Regions from separate parts of the Thalassospira xiamenensis M-5 genome, predicted to be linked through region 2. Evidence: predicted binding sites of a transcription regulator. Region 2 holds the regulator's gene; each other region holds the start of a gene.
What was found. Region 2 encodes PhoB, which activates phosphate uptake and scavenging genes when phosphate is short. Its sites were predicted from a motif close to TNTCATAAAACTGTCA; they were not measured.
Positions count from the first base shown of each region.

Region 1: the regulator PhoB is predicted to act here: its motif matches at 2,683-2,698, upstream of TH3_RS15745 (inorganic phosphate transporter).
Region 3: the regulator PhoB is predicted to act here: its motif matches at 2,850-2,865, upstream of TH3_RS17225 (bifunctional 2',3'-cyclic-nucleotide 2'-phosphodiesterase/3'-nucleotidase).
Region 4: the regulator PhoB is predicted to act here: its motif matches at 2,163-2,178, upstream of ugpB (sn-glycerol-3-phosphate ABC transporter substrate-binding protein UgpB).

Region 1 covers NZ_CP004388.1:3,383,608-3,388,497, reverse strand. The annotation lists gene TH3_RS15750 (AsmA family protein) at 1-2,600, shown strand, start outside; gene TH3_RS15745 (inorganic phosphate transporter) at 2,771-4,300, shown strand; gene TH3_RS15740 (queuosine precursor transporter) at 4,562-4,890, shown strand, end outside.
Region 2 covers NZ_CP004388.1:3,889,377-3,894,266, forward strand. The annotation lists gene TH3_RS18095 (cation:proton antiporter domain-containing protein) at 1-1,663, shown strand, start outside; gene phoB (phosphate regulon transcriptional regulator PhoB) at 1,726-2,421, opposite strand; gene phoU (phosphate signaling complex protein PhoU) at 2,439-3,161, opposite strand; gene pstB (phosphate ABC transporter ATP-binding protein PstB) at 3,183-3,986, opposite strand; gene pstA (phosphate ABC transporter permease PstA) at 3,988-4,890, opposite strand, start outside.
Region 3 covers NZ_CP004388.1:3,698,214-3,703,103, forward strand. The annotation lists gene TH3_RS17215 (NnrU family protein) at 1-40, opposite strand, end outside; gene TH3_RS17220 (GcrA family cell cycle regulator) at 265-705, shown strand; gene TH3_RS17225 (bifunctional 2',3'-cyclic-nucleotide 2'-phosphodiesterase/3'-nucleotidase) at 802-2,784, opposite strand; gene TH3_RS17230 (MFS transporter) at 2,954-4,240, opposite strand; gene TH3_RS17235 (AraC family transcriptional regulator) at 4,379-4,890, shown strand, end outside.
Region 4 covers NZ_CP004388.1:2,074,167-2,079,056, forward strand. The annotation lists gene TH3_RS09750 (ABC transporter ATP-binding protein) at 1-82, shown strand, start outside; gene TH3_RS09755 (ABC transporter permease) at 79-960, shown strand; gene TH3_RS09760 (ABC transporter permease) at 975-1,835, shown strand; gene ugpB (sn-glycerol-3-phosphate ABC transporter substrate-binding protein UgpB) at 2,278-3,576, shown strand; gene TH3_RS09770 (ABC transporter permease subunit) at 3,657-4,535, shown strand; gene ugpE (sn-glycerol-3-phosphate ABC transporter permease UgpE) at 4,548-4,890, shown strand, end outside.

The DNA of each region.
Region 1 (4,890 bases), 510 kb from region 2:
GATCGGGGGCAATTGCGATTGATCAGGACCCGAAAATGCGGGCCGATGTGGCGCTGCGTTTCAATCAGCTTGATCTTGATTCAATCCTTGTGCTGACGCATATGGGCGATGGTGCCAATCCGGATACAGGTGCGGGCAGCACGGGTGACAGCGGCATGGCGACCCCGGAAAATGGATCGGCGGGCGATGCTGGTGGGCAATCCATTCCGTCGCAGGGGGATAAGACATCGGGTGCGGCCAATGGTCCGATGATCCCGGCTGATCTGACGGCATCGATTGATTTCGAAGTTGAAACCCTGATCTATAACCAGACGCCGGTGCATAATGCGCGGATCAATGCCGCGATTGCCAACAGCAAGATCACATTGAACGAAGTTTCCGCCGGTTTGCCAGGGGGGACGGATTTCTCGGTGTTTGGCAGCATTTCGGGCGAAGGTCCGAAGCCGAGTGCGGCCCTTTCCTATGAGATGGCATCGGAAAACATTCGTGCGGTGGCGCGCTGGCTTGGGGTGGATGTTGATGGCATCCGGGCGGACCGGTTGCGTCGTTTCTCGTTGACGGGCGGGGTCAAGGGGACACCTGACAAGCTTGATATTTCCGATCTGGATATGCGGATTGACGATACGGCCATTCGCGGTGCCATCGTCGCCAATCTGAGCGGCGAGGGGCTTCCGGCACTTGGTATTGGTCTTAAGCTCGATCGTATCAATCTGGATCAGTATGTTTCGGCAGCACCAGCCGCCGGAAATGGCGATGCGGCAAGCCCAGCGGGCAACGATTCCGCAACAACGGATTCCGGCACGGCAGCGAACGGTTCGGATGCGGCCCCGTCGTCGGGACCCGCGGCGGGCGGTGATGCCATGGTCAGGATGATCAAGGATGCGCTGGCACCGCTTGATGGTGTTGCGGCCAATTATCGGTTGGCGGCTGATGAAATCATTTCATCGGGTGTGTCGATCAAGGGCATTTCGATTGATGGCAGCCTGAGCGGTTCGCAGATCACGCTGAACAATTTTGCAGTGGCCGATGCGGCCGGGCTTTCGGCCAGTGCCAGCGGTGTGTTCCGTGGCGATGTGGCTGTTCCGGCATTCGAGGGGATCAAGCTTAAAGTCACGGCCAAAACGCTGGCGCCGTTGGCGAAGCTGACCGGTATGACGCTTCCGGCACCGGCCAGCGAATATAAAAGCATTCAGGCCAATATCGGGCTGAATGGCCCGGTGACCGGCCCGAACCTTGATCTTGATGTATCCAACCCGTTGATGCAGGTGGCATTGAACGGGGTGCTGAGCGACCTGTTTGGGGCGACACCGGGCATTGATGGCAAACTTGCGATGCAGGCATCAAGCCTGAACCGTGTGTTGCCGTTGCTGGCACCGACCTATGAGCCGTCGGGCAATCTGGGGCGTCTGGTTCTGGACAGTACGGTCAAGGGCAATGCCAAGAATATCGCGCTTGATATCGCGAAGTTCGGTATCGGTCCGTTTGAAACCAGGGGTGACGTTGATTTCGACGCCACCGGGGCGCAGCCGAAACTGGCCGTGGCCCTTTCGGGCGGGGTATTGAATGTTGATCCGTTCGTGCCCGCGGCAAAACGGGCCGGACTGATGCCCGAAGGCGGTAGCGGTGCGCGCCGGGCGGCTTTCAATATGCCGACCACGATGAAGGTTACGACTGTTGATGCCCGTGACGGCACGCCGTGGGATGATACGGTGATTGATGTATCGGCCCTGCGGTCGATTGATGCCGATATCACGGTCGCATTTGATCAGCTTGATTTCGATACCTACAGCCTTGTGAAGCCGGATTTGAAGGCGACACTCGTGACCGGGCTTCTGACCATTCAGAAATTCACCGGCCTTCTGGGCGATGGGAATTTGTCGATTGATGGCACGTTTGATGCGCGCAATTCCGATACGCCGAAACTGGCGCTTAAAGGTAATCTTGACGGGGCGGATATCGAAAAGCTGACCCCGATCCGGGTTGCCAATGACACGGTGATCGGCGGGGCGGCGACGAAGTTTGATGTCACCGCATCGGGCAATACATCGCGCAAGCTGGTCAGTGCGTTGAATGGTACGGCGAACCTTGTTCTGAATAATGTCCGGTTCAGCAATGCCGATAAACGGTCTGCTGATCCGAAGCTGAACATTCAGGCATTGTTGCAGCAGGGCCCGCAGGCGATGGTGGTTGAAGGGGTCGGTAACAACGATCTGGTTCAGACCCTTGAGGCCGACATTGCCATCACCAACGGGATTGCCAAAACCACCCGTGTCGAAGCGACATCGCGTGTGGGGACGGCGGATGCCGATGCGACCCTTGATCTGCCGAAATGGCAGATGGATACGCAGGCCGATTTCGATTTTTCCGAGAAAATCGAAGAATTACCGCCATTTAGCGTTTACGCCAAGGGCAATATCAGCAACCCGGCGATTACCGGGCGCATGGACAAGGTCGCGATCAAGGTTCTGGATAATATCCTTGATAAGGCACTGGGCGGGAGTGGTTCATCCGATAGCGGATCGGGAAGTTCGGGCAAGGATGCCGCCAAGGATGCGGCCAAGGATGTTCTGAAAGGGCTTCTGAACCAGTTCGGTCGATAACTTTTCACAACTGTTCCAAACGTAAAACGGCCCTGCATTGCGGGGCCGTTTTGCTATTGGCGGGATGCGGTCGGGACATGGCTGTCATAAAAAGGCAAAAAAACCTTAACAAACCGGGTTTGCTTCGACATGATCCGCGCGTCGATTCCCTTTTTAAGTAACGGTTGATCATGGTCGCAAAGAAAACCGCTCTGGATAAGGATCTCAAATGGCAGCGCCGCATGGATGCGGGTGCCGGAGAGACTGCCTCCCTGAGTGCGAAGCTCGGACTTGCGCTTGTCTTTCTTTTGGCGTGCAGCGCCTTTGTCGCCTTTCACATGGGCGGCCTGCCGCAAAGTGGGTTCCTGATCGCCGCTGCGGTGATCGGCGGTTACATGGCACTGAATATCGGTGCCAATGACGTGGCCAACAATGTTGGTCCGGCGGTTGGTTCAAAGGCGCTGACCATGGTTGGCGCCCTTTTGATTGCAGCCGTGTTTGAAGCAGCCGGGGCGATTATCGCCGGTGGCGATGTTGTTGGCACGATCAAGAACGGCATTATCGACCCGACCCAGATGCCCGATGCACAGACCTTTGTCTGGGCGATGATGGCGGCCCTTCTGGCAGCCGCCCTTTGGCTTAACCTTGCCACATGGCTGGGCGCGCCGGTATCGACCACCCATTCCATCGTTGGCGGTGTGATGGGGGCGGGTATGGCAGCCGTCGGCATTGGCGCGGTCAATTGGCCGACTATGGGCACGATTGCCGCAAGCTGGGTGATTTCGCCGGTTCTGGGTGGCGTGATCGCAGCCGCGTTCCTTGCCTTTATCAAGTTCAAGATTCTGTATACCGAAAATTGCGTCGAAGCGGCCCGCAAATGGGTGCCGATTTTGGTCGGTGTGATGGTATCGGCCTTCACCATGTATCTGATGATGAAGGGGATCAAAAAGATCTGGGCTGCTGATACGTGGCAGGTCATTGTTATCGGTATCGCAGCCTTTTTCGTCACCCTGTTGCCGACCCGCAAGGCCGTGCTGCATGCGTCGCGTAACATGACCGGGCGGCGCAAGGAAATCGCATCGCTGTTTCGCATTCCGCTGGTCGTGTCCGCAGCCCTTCTGTCATTCGCGCATGGATCAAATGATGTGGCGAATGCCATTGGACCGTTGGCCGCCATCGTTTCGGGTGTTGATAGCGGCGAGATCGTGACATCGGCCCCGATCCCGATCTGGGTGATGGTGATCGGGGCGATTGGTATTTCTGCCGGTCTGATCCTGTTCGGGCCGAAACTGATCAAGACGGTCGGATCGAAAATCACCAAGCTTGATCCGATCCGGGCCTATACCGTGGCGCTGTCGGCGGCTTTGACGGTGATTGTGGCATCCGCGCTGGGTCTTCCGGTCAGTTCGACCCATATTGCGGTTGGTGCGGTGTTTGGGGTCGGGTTCCTGCGTGAAACGCTAAGCCATCGTCGCCGGATGGATAGTGCGCCGATGCTGGTCGGTGCGGAACAGGAAAGTGACGAACAGAAACAGCATATCGAAGCCCTGCGTCAGCTTGACCCGGCACAGGCCGAAAAGGCCGAGAAGAAACTGCGCAAGCGGTTGCTGGTGCGGCGTCGGTATGCGGTGACGATTGCGACCGCGTGGGTGATCACGGTTCCGGCCGGGGCGTTCCTTGGCGCGTTGCTGTTTTTCACCATTCGCGGGATCATGCTTTAATTCCGTCGGAATTAGGCGCAGAATTGACGTTTCGCGGCACGGTGCTCCTCCTTTTCCCCGGAGCAGCTTGTGGCGATCTGCAGCGGCGGTCAGGCTTTGTCTGACCGCCGTTTTTCCTTGACGCCTGGGGTCTCCAAGCGTAATTACCCCAACCATAATTTGAATCAAACCCGTGCCGAATCGTCGCCCAATCAAAGTGGGCCGCGAGATTTCCTATGCGTGCGTTCTGCTTTTGGTCAGGATTTTGGTTAAGGAAAAACGATGAAAGCCATCATTATTGGCGTTCTGGCAATGGCCGTGACGGTTGTTGCATCGAACATTCTGGTTGAATATCCGCTGCCGGGCGTTTTGGCCGACTGGCTGACTTATGGGGCGTTTACCTATCCGGTGGCGTTTCTGGTGACGGACCTGACCAACCGCGCACGCGGGGCAGCGGCGGCACGCCTTGTCGTGCTGGCCGGGTTTGCGATTGCGGTTGTTCTGTCGTTGATCGTTGCCGATACGCGTATTGCGATTGCATCGGGCACGGCGTTTCTGATTGCGCAGATGCTTGATGTGACGGTGTTTGACAGGCTGCGCCGTGCGACCTG
Region 2 (4,890 bases):
TTTCCTGATCGGCGGCTTTTGCATCGGCCCTTTCGGTTTTGGCCTGATCAGTGACCGCGAAGACATTTCAACCGTCGCCGAGCTTGGCATTGTCTTTCTGCTGTTCATGATCGGTCTTGAATTGTCGCGCGAACGCTTGCGCGTGATTGGGGGCCGGTTCGCGACCCTTGGTTTCCTGCAGATCGGCGTCACGATGGCCGTGATGTTCGGTGTATTGCTGCTGATTAATTACGATATGCCCGCCTCTATCGTAATTGCCGGGGCACTGGCCCTGTCATCAACAGCCATTATCCTTAAACAGCTTTCCGATGAGCGCCAGTTGCACACACGTTTCGGGCGTGCAGCCCTTGCCATCCTGCTGTTGCAGGACGTTGCGGTTGGTCCCTTCCTGATCATGGTGCAGGCCGCTGGCAATGCCGGGAGCGAAACCAGCCCCTGGATCAGCGCACTAAGCGGTGTGGGGGCGGTTGCTGTATTGTTGCTGACCGGTCGTTATCTGCTGCCGCGACTCTTTCGGTATATTGCGGCTCTTAAAAACCCGGAACTTTTTGCAATCGGGACCCTGTTTGTCGTTCTGGCTGCCAGCACATTGACCGAAGCCGCGGGCCTTTCAATGGCGCTTGGTGCCTTTATCGCCGGGGTAATGTTGGCCGAGACCGAATTCCGCCATCAGATCGAAGCCGACATTTCGCCATTTCGCGGTGTTTTCCTGTCGCTGTTCTTCATGTCTGTGGGAATGTCGGTCAATGCCAATGTGGTCATCGGTCAGGCCGGAACGATCATTTTGTGGCTGATCGGGCTTCTGGTCATAAAGGCAGCGGTTCTTTTCGGATTGTCCCTGCTGATCGGCTTTAACCGTGCATCTTCAATCCGGGTCGCCATGAGCCTGGCCGCCGGTGGTGAATTCGCCTTCGTCATGCTTGCACTGGCATCGCAGAACGGGGCGGTTCCGATTGACATCGCCGTGATGCTGATCCCGGTGGTTGCGATTTCGATGGGTCTGACGCCGACTTTGATTTCGCTCGGCCATCGCATCGAACAGAAGCTTCATCCCAAGGAAACCGATCAGCTAAGCGAGATTTCGGATGAAACCGACGGCATTCAGAAACATGTTCTGGTAATTGGTTGCGGGCGCGTCGGCCGGGTTCTGGCCCGTCTGCTGCGCACCAAGGAAATCCCGTTTATCGTTCTGGAATCCGATGCCCAACAGGTTTCGCGTGGCCGAGCCGAAGGTCTGCCGGTTTATTTTGCCGATGGGTCCCGACCGGAAACATTTCGTGCCGCCCATACCGAACAGGCCCATATTGCCGCCGTTGCCATGGGCAACCCGCACGCAACCGAAAAGACCGTCGCCTTGCTGCGACAGCATTATCCACATCTGAAAATCTTTGCCCGTGCCCAGGACATCACCCATATCGGTCCGCTGTCACGCAGTGGTGCCGATGCGGCCATCCCAGAGGTACTTGAAACCGGTTTACGCCTGTCCGATCACGTTCTGGCGGCCTGCGATATCCCGCAGGAAGATATCGATATCGAAATAGCCAAGTTCCGGCGTGCCGATATGCTGCTGATGAACGAACTTGCCCCGCGCACCGCGCGCCAAAAAACCGAAGACCAGGCACAAAAAACTGCCAAACCGGCAAAATCCAGGAAAAGCACCTGAAACGCAAAGACCCCCATCACAATAATGGGGGTCTTTCGTTTCGTCTTCCGGAATAACCGCAATCAGGCGGCTTCGACATCCAGTGCATAACCCGCGGCACGAACCGTGCGGATCACATCGCGCGTTCCCTTGACGTCATTCAATGCCTTTCGCAGACGACGAATGTGAACATCAACCGTGCGGGTTTCGACATAGATATTCGGCCCCCAAACCGCATTCAGAAGCTGCTCGCGCGAGAAAACCCGCCCCGGATGTTCCAGGAAATAACGCAGCAGACGGAATTCGGTCGGGCCAAGATGGATAGCCTTGCCGTTACGACTGACACGATGGGCGGCCAGATCCATTTCGATATCGGAATAGATCAACTGCCCTTGTGGTTGCGCCGGACCGGATCGACGCAGAAGTGCGCGAATACGGGCCAGCAATTCACCAATCGCAAACGGCTTGGTCACATAATCGTCGGCCCCGGTATCAAGGCCGCGGATGCGGTCACCTTCTTCACCACGCGCCGTGACCATGATCACCGGCAAATCCCGGCTTTCAGGCTTCCGGCGGATCTGGCGGCAAACCTCGATCCCTGACATCACCGGCAGCATCCAGTCCAGAAGGACCAGATCGACATGGGTTTCGGCCAGAATTTTCAACGCTTCGTCACCGTCCCCGGCTTCGACAACCTGCATCCCCTCGCGTTCGAGGTTGTAGCGCAACATGGTTACGATTGCAGCTTCGTCCTCGACGATAAGAACCGTTGGGTCCATCTTCCTATGCTCCAGTGTCACTCATTCGGTTCTACGACGGCAAAGTTCGCCGCGTCATTTTTTGGCCGAGTATCCATCGGCAGGTCTTCGCCCTTGATCCGGTAATAGATCGTTTCGGCAATGTTGGTCGCATGATCGCCAATACGTTCGATATTCTTGGCGATAAACAGCAGATGGGTCGATGCCGTGATGTTACGCGGATCTTCCATCATATAGGTCAGCAGTTCACGGAACAGGGAATTGTACATATCGTCAACTTCCTGATCGCGCGCCCAGACACGCTGGGCCTTTTCCGCATCACCTTCGATATAGGCATCCAGAACGTCCTTGATGATTTCCTGGCACAGCTTGGCCATGTTCGGGATCACCTGAACCGGGCGGATCGGCGGCACCTGGTTAAGAACCTGCGCACGCTTGGCGATGTTTTTCGCCAGATCACCGATACGTTCCAGATCGTTGGACAGTTTAAGCGCGGTCACCACCTGCCGCAGGTCATCTGCCATCGGCTGACGCAGGGCCAGAAGACGAACGGCAAAATCCTGCACTTCCTGTTCCAGCGTATCGATACGGTGATCGGAAAGAATGACCTTCTCGGCCAGTTCCGAATCCCGTTTAACGATCGCACGAATGGCGGAAATCAGCTGGCTTTCGGCAAGCCCGCCCATCTGCGAAATGATGTTGTTAAGACGGGTCAGTTCTTCGTCAAACGAACTGACGATATGATGTTTCTCATCGACCATCGAAAATACTCCTGCCCGGACTTAACCGAAGCGACCCGTAATGTATCCCTTGGTGCGCTCGTCCTTGGGATTGGTGAAAATCTGATCGGTTTCGCCCACTTCGACCAGCTTGCCGAGATGGAAAAACGCCGTGCGCTGCGACACGCGGGCAGCCTGCTGCATGGAGTGCGTCACGATCACAATGGTGTAGTTCGAACGAAGCTCGTCAATCAGTTCCTCGACCTTTGCGGTTGCAATCGGGTCAAGTGCCGAACACGGTTCATCCATCAGGATGACTTCGGGGCTGACGGCAACCGCACGTGCAATGCAAAGGCGCTGCTGCTGCCCACCAGAAAGACCGGTTGCCGGTTCCGGCAGACGGTCTTTGACTTCTTTCAGTAGACCCGCCCGTTCAAGCGAGGTCATGACGATTTCATCGAGCTCGTCGCGCGAATTCACCAGACCGTGAATACGTGGGCCATAGGCCACGTTGTCATAAATCGACTTCGGGAACGGGTTCGGTTTCTGGAACACCATGCCAATGCGCGCGCGCAACTGAACAACGTCGATTGCCTTGTCATAGATATCACGGTCATCAAGCGTTACCTTGCCCTTGATCGTGACACCGTCAATCGTGTCATTCATGCGGTTCATGCACCGCAGGAAGGTTGATTTGCCGCAGCCCGACGGGCCGATAAGTGCTGTGACCTGGCGTTCGACAATGTCAAGATTGACATCAAAAAGCGCCTGGTTGTCGCCGTAGAAAAGATTGAGGTCACGGGCCGTCATTTTCGGGCTAGTGACTGACGGCTCTGCCGTCATTGCGCTTTGAGTTACAACAGCCATTTTACCACTTCCGTTCAAATTTCTTGCGCAGATACACGGCCAATCCGTTCATCAGGATCAGGAAGCCCAGCAAGACCATGATGGCCGCCGAAGTCTTCTCAACAAAGGCACGTTCCGGACTATCCGCCCACAGATAAATCTGCACCGGCAGAACTGTCGCCGGATCGAGTGCCCCGCCCGGGATATCAACAATAAACGCCACCATACCGATCATCAGAAGCGGTGCGGTTTCCCCGAGAGCCTGCGCCATGCCGATGATGGTCCCGGTCAGAATACCGGGCATCGCCAGCGGTAACACATGATGGGTCACCGTCTGAACCGGCGATGCCCCAAGACCAAGGGCAGCCTGCCGGATCGACGGCGGCACTGCCTTGATCGCCGCACGTGATGCGATGATGATGGTCGGCAATGTCATGAGGGCCAACGTCAGACCACCAACAACCGGGGCCGACCGCGGCAGGTGCATGACATTAAGGTAAACCTCAAGCCCAAGAAGACCGAACACGATCGACGGCACAGCCGCAAGGTTGTTGATGTTGACTTCGACAATCGCCGTGAACCGGTTTCGCGGTGCAAATTCTTCCAGATAGATCGCTGCCAGAACACCAATCGGAAACGACAGTATCAATGTCACAACCAGTGTATAGAACGACCCGACCGCAGCGCCCCAGATCCCGGCCAATTCCGGTTCGCGGGAATCACCATTGGTAAAGAACCGCGTATGGAACTGCTTTTCGACCGATCCTTGAGAGACCAGTGTATTATACCAACCAATTTCCTGATCGTTCAGGCGACGGTCGCCTTCGTCTGTGTTTGCACTGATATAACCTTTGTTGAGCATATCAAAGTCGTCACCGGAAATCAGCCAGACCTTCCGGGTCTGTCCGATCAGAGACGGATTTTC
Region 3 (4,890 bases), 190 kb from region 2:
CCGCCATAAACACCGCGACTGAAACGAAAAACCATGTCAAATGACGATCTCCCCTTTACATTGACGCGCTGTCATGCAAATTGCGCATCTTTCCGCGTGCAGCAAACCGGTCGTCAAACTGGTCCCGATTGGTCCAAAATGGCTAAGACCCTTGCGCCGCGTGATATTAGCGGATACGTCTGTATCCCTGTTTGACTTCGGACAATAAGCACCTGCCTATGGATTTTCCACCGGGCAGACAAAGAAACACGGAATATACTCGAAATGAGCTGGACGCCGGAAAAGATTGAACTGCTGACCTCGCTCTGGAATCAGGGCTGGACCACAGCACGCATCGGTGAAGAACTGGGCGTTGGCAAAAACGCCGTCGTTGGCAAGGCACACCGCCTTGGCCTGCCCAAGCGCCCCTCCCCGATCCAGCGCCGCGCCGAAGAGAGCGAGCCGAAAAAGGCACCGACCCCGAAAGTGCAGAGCAAAGGCATCAGCATCTTTGATCTCGGTGCCGGTATGTGCCGCTGGCCGTTCGGTGATCCGGGCGATGAAGACTTCCATTTCTGCGGCAAGAAATCTGTGCCGAGCAAACCTTACTGCGACGAACATTGCGCAGCCGCCTATCTGAACGGCAAAAACCCGCGCGAAGACGGCCCGCGGAATGTTCCGGGTCGCCCGAATGCGCCGCATATGTCGCACGGTCCCAAAAAGTAACAGTCTGGCTGTCGCTGACCTTAACGGTCTTCGCGCACGCCCAATTAAAAAGCCGCCCTCTTCCGATGGGCGGCTTTTTCTGTTTCGGGTCCAGTCCTATTTCGACTGAAGGACATATTGGGCAAAACCGTTTTCATCCTCGCCGACAAAGCTGATATTGTCGGGTGCGTTCATTGCCGAGGATGCCTTGGGACTGGTGACAAACGTCACCTTGGATGCCTCCCCGATGGGGGCCAGGCTCCAGTTGCCGTCGGCCTTCGGATCGATTTCCTTTTCCTCAAGGATATAGTTCGCCAGAACCGTACGGTTTTCATCGGGTGCTTCGATGATGATGCTTGAACCATCAAGTCCCGGGAAATTGCCCCCGCCGCCAGCACGGTAATTATTGGTCGCAACCACGAATTTCTGATCGTCGGCAACCGGCTTGCCATCATAGGTCAGATTGATGACGCGGTGTGCATCCTTGTTTACCACCTCGCCCGATGCGTTGTATCGGGCCGGTTGGGTTACATCGATCTGGTAATTGACCCCGTCGATAACATCAAAGTTATAGGTCGGGAATGTCTCGTTGATCAGCGGCTGCTCTTCCCGGCTGTTCGGGTCAATCTGATTGAACTGTACGGCCGACATTTCCAACCATTCACGGACCTGCGCACCATCAAGCAGCACCGCCCGCAATGTATTGGGATAGATATAAAGATCGGCAACGTTCTTTAGTGCGATCTTGCCTTCGGGGATGTCGGTGAAATATTCCGGGCCGCCACGGCCACCGGCCTTGAACGGTGCCCCCGCCGACAGGATCGGCATCCCGTCATATTCCGATCCCTTCAGGATACGTTCCAGATACCATTTCTGGGCATTGGTCACGATCTGGATCGACGGATCATCCGCCACCAGTGCAAAGAAACTGTTGATCGGGGCGACCGTCGTACCGACACCTTCGCGCATATAGGCAATGGTTGCCTCGTGCTCTTCTTTAACCGCCTCTATTACCTCCGGGTCGGCATCGACCAGCGGGGTGATATCACGGCCTTCGCGGTGATAAATCGGACGTGCTTCCGAAAAGCTGTCGGTCACCTTCCATTCCCCGGCATCATTGACCGAAAGTGTCAGGTCAATCACGCCAAGGTGGCTGCCCCAAAAGCCCGGCATAACGGCGGCCACACCATTGATCGTGCCTTTGGCAAGGTCGACACCGTCTATATTTGCATAGGCATCGGACGGGAACACCGTATGGGCATGGCCAAACAAGATGGCATCAATGCCGTCAACCTGGCTCAGATAATAGGTGGCGTTTTCTTCCATACCTTCACGTGCCAGTGTCGACAGGCCCGAATGCGGCACCGCAATCACGATGTCCGCGCCCTTTTCGCGCATTTCCGGCACGTATTTTCTGGCCATTTCGACAATGTCCTTGGTCACGACATTGCCTTCCAGATTGGCCTTGTCCCACTGCATGATCTGCGGCGGGACAAACCCGATCACGCCGACCTTGGCCTTGTGCTTTTTGCCGTCGCCATCGGTAAATTCACGATCAAGGATCACATAGGGCTGGAAATACGGTTTGTCATTTTCGGCATCATTATCGCCGTCATCGGCAAAAACATTGGCACTGACATAGGGGAATTTGGCCCCAGAAAGACTTTTGCCCAGGAAATCGAGACCATAGTTGAATTCATGATTGCCGATATTGGCCGCGTCATAACCCAAAAGGTTCATCGCCTTGTAAACCGGATGCACCTCGCCCTCTTTCAGGCCGTGGCGCTTTGCCATGTAATCGCCAAGCGGGTTGCCCTGGATCAGGTCACCATTATCGATCAGGACGACGTTTTCGGCCTCACCGCGCGCGTTTTTCAACAGGGTCGCGACCTTGGCCAGACCAACCGTATCCGACGAACTGTCGCGATAATAATCGTAATTGACCAGATGCGTGTGGATATCGGTGGTTTCCAGAATGCGCAACGATACGGCGCTGTCGGCCAATGCCGTGCCGCTAGCAAGTGCGACCGTCAGCGACAAGACTGATCCCGCAACTGCACGACCAAAAACTGCACGACCGGCCAGACGAAAATATGACATGTGAAAGGGTCCCTGTTGAAGCGATGCTCGTGCCTGACATTATGATTGTTCGTTTGGTCAGGATTTGAAGATTTTGCGAAAATAGCAAGGCAAACACAAATGAAAACGCCCGCAAGATGATCGCGGGCGTTTGACATATTGAAATTCTGCACCAGTTAAGGCGGCTTTTCTATTCTGCCGGGCGCAGCACCGGTTGATCGGACTTGTATCCCATAACCACCTCGTTCCCCGGCTCCGGGTCATCGGGCACATTCAGCGCCAGGACCAGTGACACCAGCGCCATCGCCGCCCCGGCCAGAAACACCGCTGACGGCGAAATCAGCCACAACAACCCGAACGCCACCGGAATGAACACTGCGGCAATATGGTTGATGGTAAAGCTGACACCCGCCGTCGATGAAATGTCGGCCGGGTCGGCGATCTTCTGGAAATAGGTTTTGATCGCAATCGCCATCGCAAAGAACAGATGATCGATGACATAAAGCGCCCCGGCCAGCTTGTCGCTTTCGACAAAGGCATAAGACACAAATACAATGAACAGACCTATATATTCAAATGTCAGGGCCTTGCGTTCGCCCCACTTGCCGATCAGCTTCCCGATCTTGGGGGCCATCACCATATTGATCGCATGGTTCAGAAGGAACAGAAGCGTAATGGTGGCGGCATCATAACCAAACTTCTCGACCATCAGGAACCCGGCAAACACGGTGAAAATCTGGCGGCGTGCCCCGCTCATGAAGGTCAGGGCGTAATAAAGCCAGTACCGTTTACGCAGGATCAGTTTCTTGGTCTGCGGGTGGGCATCGGCAAATTTCGGGAACGCCATCCAGGCAAACAGCGCGGCAATAATCGTCAAGGCCCCGCCAAACAGATAGACATAGCGATATTCGACATCGAGAAGTTCCAGCATCGCCCAGACAATGCCAAACATCACCAGCGACGATAACGATTTCGCCGAAAGCTGTCGGCCCATCACCATCGCGGTGCGGTCCTTTTTCACCCATTGCAACGACAATGCCTGCTGCATGGTTTCAAAATAATGGAACCCGATCGACATCAGGACCGTGGTGCAATAAAGCCCGACAACGGTGGGGAAATAGCCAGAAATCGCCACCCCAATCCCCAACACCAGCAGCGAAATCAGGGCAAAGGTCTGTTCGCGCAGGATGATGAGGACGAAAATCGCGGTGAAGGCCATAAAGCCCGGAATTTCGCGCAACGACTGCAAAATCCCGATCTCGCGACCGGTAAAATCCGCCATCTCGACCGAAAAGTTGTTTAACAACGCCATCCAGGTCGAAAACGACAACGGCATCGCAGCCGCCATGAAAATCAGCAACACTTCCGGGTTGCGCCATCCCTTGTGCGCAACCGCCCCACCCGACAGATCGGGATTGCCCGGCACCTCGATGGGGGCGGCATGGGTGCTTGTTTCCGGTGGTAAATCCTTGGACATGATGTTTCCCCGCACGGAACCGGTGGCAATCGGGGCACGTGCTTTTATCTGTTTGGTTGGAAGGACTTCAAACTAGCGTTGCCGCACACGTCTGTCTTGCGATAATCTGCCATCATATAGCGCAAACAGGACATTCTTATGGATGGATCACGGGATATCCCGAAATATCCGCAACATTCCCGTCCCCGGCCCGATCATCTGCCGCGTCCGGTTTATGTCCGCATGAGCGACCTTCCCGCCGGATACAGCATCGGCGCGCACAGTCACGACTGGCATCAGCTGATTTTTGCCATCGAAGGCACCATGACCGTCACCACCAAAGCTGGCATCTGGGTCGTCCCGCCCCAGCGCGCGGTCTGGGTGCCGCCGGGCGTTGAACATGCCGTCAGTCACGCCACCTTCACCCGTGCGCGCCATATCTATATCGATAAAAATGCCCCGGTCGATTTGCCGGATCGCTGCACGGTGCTGGATGTAAGCCCGCTTCTGCGTGAACTGATCCGGGCCGCAACCGAAATCCCGATTGAATATGACGAAGCCGGGGCTGAGGGGCGGCTGATCCGCGTGCTGCTTGATCAGCTTAAACCACCCAGAGACGATAACCTGCATCTGCCCGCCCCCAAGGACCCGCGCCTGGCGCGCATCTGCGA
Region 4 (4,890 bases), 1.8 Mb from region 2:
CGGTGATCTGGTCAATTTGACCTGGGGGGCTGAACAGACCCGATGCTTTGTCGCAGCACAAAATCAAGAGGCGACAGCATGACAAATCCTGCATCCTCGGGCACTGGCGGGGCTGTTCGCTTTGGCGCGCTATTGCTGGCTATGCCCTTGTTGCTTTGGCTATTTTTGCTGGTGATCCTGCCGCATGTCGACTTGTTGCTTGTGTCACTGCGTGAACGGATTTCATATGGCAAGTACGAATTCAGCCTGATCAATTACACCGAGTTTTTTGTCGAGCCGCTTTATTGGAACACCTATGTTCGAACGGCGGTGATGTCGATCATGGCGACCGTACTTACGCTTTTGATCGGTTTTCCTGTTTCCTATTACATCGCCAAAGTCATGCGGGGCAAAGGCAAGAATGTTTTGTTCCTGCTATGCCTGATCCCGTTCTGGGTATCAGAGCTGGTGCGGACGTTTGGCTGGATGATTTTGCTGCGCGAAAGCGGTGTGATCAGCAATTTCCTGCAATGGGCCGGGATCGCCGATGGGCCTGTTGAGATGCTTTATAATGATGCCACCATCATGGTGGGGCTTGTATATACGTCGATGTTGTTCATGGTCGTGCCTCTTGTGTCAGTACTTGACAGCCTTGACGACAGTTTGATTGAGGCAGGCTATGACCTTGGCGGAAATGCATTCACGGTGACACGCGATATCGTCATTCCGCATGCCATGCCCGGAATCGCGTCAGGCTGCATCGTTGTTTTCATGCTGACACTTGGTAACTATCTGACCCCGAACCTTTTGGGCGGCAAGGATAGCCTTTGGTTTACCGAGCAAATCTATACACAGTTCATCACGCGGTTTAACTGGGAATCCGGATCGGCATTCGGGTTCCTGCTGCTGGTTCTGTCATCGATGATTGTTTGGATCGGTCTGAAGCTGAGCCGCCAGACACTTTCAGAAACCGTGAGCTGAGGGAGGAAACCGCCATGATTCCGAGCATTCCGCAGCCGCGCTTTTACAAAGGCATTTACGCAGGGTATATCGCTCTATTTTTCATCTACCTTAGTGCGCCGTTGATTGTTGTTGGTGTGTTTGCTTTCAATGATAGCCTGTTCCCGTCCATGCCATGGGAGGGAGGCACACTCAAATGGTTCTTTGGTAGCGACGGTCCGTATATCGGAATATTCAATGACGGCAAGTTGCTGGAAAGCGTTGGGGTTTCAGCCTTTGTCGCATTTTGGGTGACCTTGCTGTCGGTTACTGTCGGAACCTGCAATGCGTTCCTGTTTGAACGTGCGCAGTTTCCGGGAAAAAATCTGCTTTATGTGGTGGCGTTGTCGCCCTTGGTTATTCCCGGGGTCATATTGGGCATATCGATTCTGGTCTTTTCCAATGCCATTGCAAACGGAATTGAAGAAGCGATTGGATGGGATCTTGATTTCCTGCGACCGGGGCTGTTTCTGGTGATTATCGGACAATTTGCTTTTATCACTACGATAACGACGCTGGTGATTTCTGCGCGTCTTCGCAAGTTTGACATCAGTCTGGAAGAAGCCGCACTTAATCTTGGTGCAACACGACAGGCAGCTCTTTGGACGGTTACCATCCCATTCCTGAAACCGGCATTAATCGGGGCGGGGATCGTTGCATTCCTGATGTCGTTTGAAAATTTCAACACAACACTGATGCTAGTCGGATCTGATGCGCCGTTGACCATTGCCATGTTTGACCGCCTCAAACAGGGATCAACACCGGTTCTGAACGCGCTGTCCCTGCTGCTTATGGTGGTTTCTGGCGGCTTGGCATTGCTTTCCGTTTTTGTTCAGCGTGACAGGAATTCCACCTGAGATTACGGCGTCAAGATGCAGCGATCCATGTTCGCAAATGAACATTGAACGGGTATCCTTTGGGTACCCGTTTTGCATATGCAAATGGAGTTGTTGCAATGCATTGTTGCAAGTGCATGACTTTGTAATATTTGTGAAAGTGCCGAAAAATCTGGGGAAATGTTAAATGTGCGCATGTGAAAGACATTTATGCCATTCATCAGGATTGAAAGCCTTTGCAAGCTGTTCGATTTATGAGATGTTCATATGAACATTTGAAGGGGTCGAATACACACTAAAAATCAAAAACTGACAGTTTTTAAGGTCATTTCGCGCATCAAAAGTAAATTTCCGAAAACTGTCACTTGAGGAAACGTCCCCCTCGAATGAAAACGAATGCGTTGTGTCGACCGATCAACAGGCGGTTGGCGCGAACGAGTTTTTATTTGGGAGATAGAAGATCATGTTTCGCAAAACCCTGATGGCAGCAGCAGCTGTGTTCGCACTGGGCGGCACAGCGAATGCTGCGACCGAGATCACCTGGTGGCATGCCATGGACGGCGCACTGGGCGATGTCGTCAATCAGATCACTGCCGACTTCAACGCCAGCCAGGACGAATACCAACTGGTTGCTGTGAACAAAGGCGGTTACGAAGACACGATGACGGCCGGTATTGCTGCTTTCCGCGCGAAAAACCAGCCGAACATCATCCAGATCTTCGATGCCGGTGCTGCAACCATCATTAACGCCAAAGGCGCTGTTAAACCGGTTCAGGACCTTATGCAGTCAAATGGTGTCAAGTTTGACATCAATGATTACATCCCGGGGGTTCGCTACTTCTATGCCGATTCCGACGGCAAGATGATTGGCATGCCGTTCAACAGCTCGACCCCGCTGCTTTATTTCAACAAAGATGCGTTGGCCAAAGCCGGTGTTGAGGTGCCGAAAACCTGGCAGGAATTCGAAGAAATCGCACCTAAGCTGAAAGAAGCCGGTTTCGAAGGCCTTGCCGAATCACACAGCCCGTGGATATTCTTTGAAAACTTCATGTCGCGTCACAACCTTCAGATGGCAACCGCCAACAATGGTTATGATAGCACGGATGTTGAACTTCTATACAACAATGACGCGCTCAAAGATCACTGGAAGCACGTCAAAGAATGGAAAGATGCCGGTTATTTCGGTTACTATGGCCGCGCATGGGGCGCCAACCAGGACGCCTTCCTGCAGCAGAAAGCTGCAATGTGGCTCGGTTCTTCCGGCTCGTTCGGTGGTCTGAAAAAATCTGCACAGTTTGAATTTGGCACTTCGACCCTTCCATATTGGGAAGGCGTTGGTGACGCGCCGAAATCGACCTTCATCGGTGGTGCCTCGCTGTTCGCATTCTCTGGCCACAGTGCAGAAGAAGATGCTGGCGTTGCGAAATTCTTCGAGTTCCTGACCAAACCGGAAACCCAGTTCTACTGGCACAAAGAAACCGGTTATGTTCCGATCACCACCGCGGCCTACGAGCTTGCCAAGAAAGAAGGCTACTATAACGAAAGCCCGGACGCAGAAGTCGGCATTCAGCAGCTTTCCGAAGAAGGTGGAGAGTGGACCAAAGGTTATCGCCTTGGTTTCTACGTTCAGATCCGTGAAGTCATCTATCGCGAAGTCGACAAGATGATGAATGGTGAAGCAACCATCGATCAAGCTTTTGCTACGATCGAGGAAGAAGGCAATGCGCTTCTGAAGCGCTTCCACGATACCTATTCGAACTAAGCATTATCTCGCTGACAGGGCGGCTTTTACCGGCCGCCCTGTTTTTCGATTCCTGGACCGGTCTTGGGGTTGCGTCAGCAATGAAACGCGTACAATTCGGGCACAGCCCGGTGCCATACTTTTTTGTGGCACCGCAAATTCTGATTATTGCGATATTTTTCCTGTGGCCTGCCGCACAGGCAGTTTATCAGTCTTTCCTGCTTGAGGACGCCTTTGGCATGTCCTCGCAATTTGTTTGGTTCCGAAATTTTGAGGATGTGCTTTCGAGCAGCAGCTGGCTGAAGTCAGCCATTTTCACAGCTGTCTTTTCCTTCCTTGTGGCATTCATTTCCATCGCGATTTCGCTGTTTCTTGCCGTTCGGGCCGATGAAGTGATCCGTGGAGCCAAATCATATAAAACGCTTTTGATGTGGGGATATGCCGTTGCGCCGCCCGTGGCTGGCTTGCTGGGCAATATGTTGTTCAACCCTTTGATGGGCGATCTATACAAGCTGTTCAACAGCTTCGGGTTTGAGTTCAATCACATCCAGAATGCCAATGATGCGGCATTTGTCGTGACACTGATTGCCGTGTGGAAACAGGTCAGTGTGAATTTCATTTTCTTCCTGTCAGGTTTGCAGGGAATTCCGAAATCGGTAACTGAAGCCGCGACGCTGGATTGCAAAAGTGCGGAACGTCGTTTCTGGACGATTACCTTCCCTCTGCTGGCGCCAACCACATTCTTCCTGATGGTGATCAACCTGACCTATGCGTTCTTTGAAACGTTCGGGATCATCGATGTTTCCACCAAGGGATCACCGGGCGGTGCGACAGCAACCCTTGTTTACAAGGTTTATGTCGACGGATTCCTTGGAGCGGATATGGGCGGTAGTTCGGCGCAATCCGTGCTGCTTATGATCATGGTCAGCGTGCTGACTGTGTTCCAGTTCCGATTTATCGAACGCAAAGTGCATTATTAGGGGGGACGCGTCATGTATCAGTCAAAATGGCGTTCTATTACCAATCATGTGATCCTTATTCTTGGATCGCTCTTTATGATCCTGCCGGTATGGATTGCGTTCGTTTCATCGACCCATACGCGTGAATTTCTGTTCCAGAACGGCTTGCAGTTCTGGTTTGGCGGACATTTCCTTGAAAATTATGGCGCGATCCTGTTTGACACGGCAGCAACAAAAGGCCGTGTTACGGCGCTTGAAATGCTGTTTAACAGCATGGTTCTTGGACTTGGCTTTGCGATTGGCAAAGTCATCATTTCAATGATGGCGGCATATGCGATCGTCTATTTCCGCTTCCGGCTCGCGGTGCCGATATTCT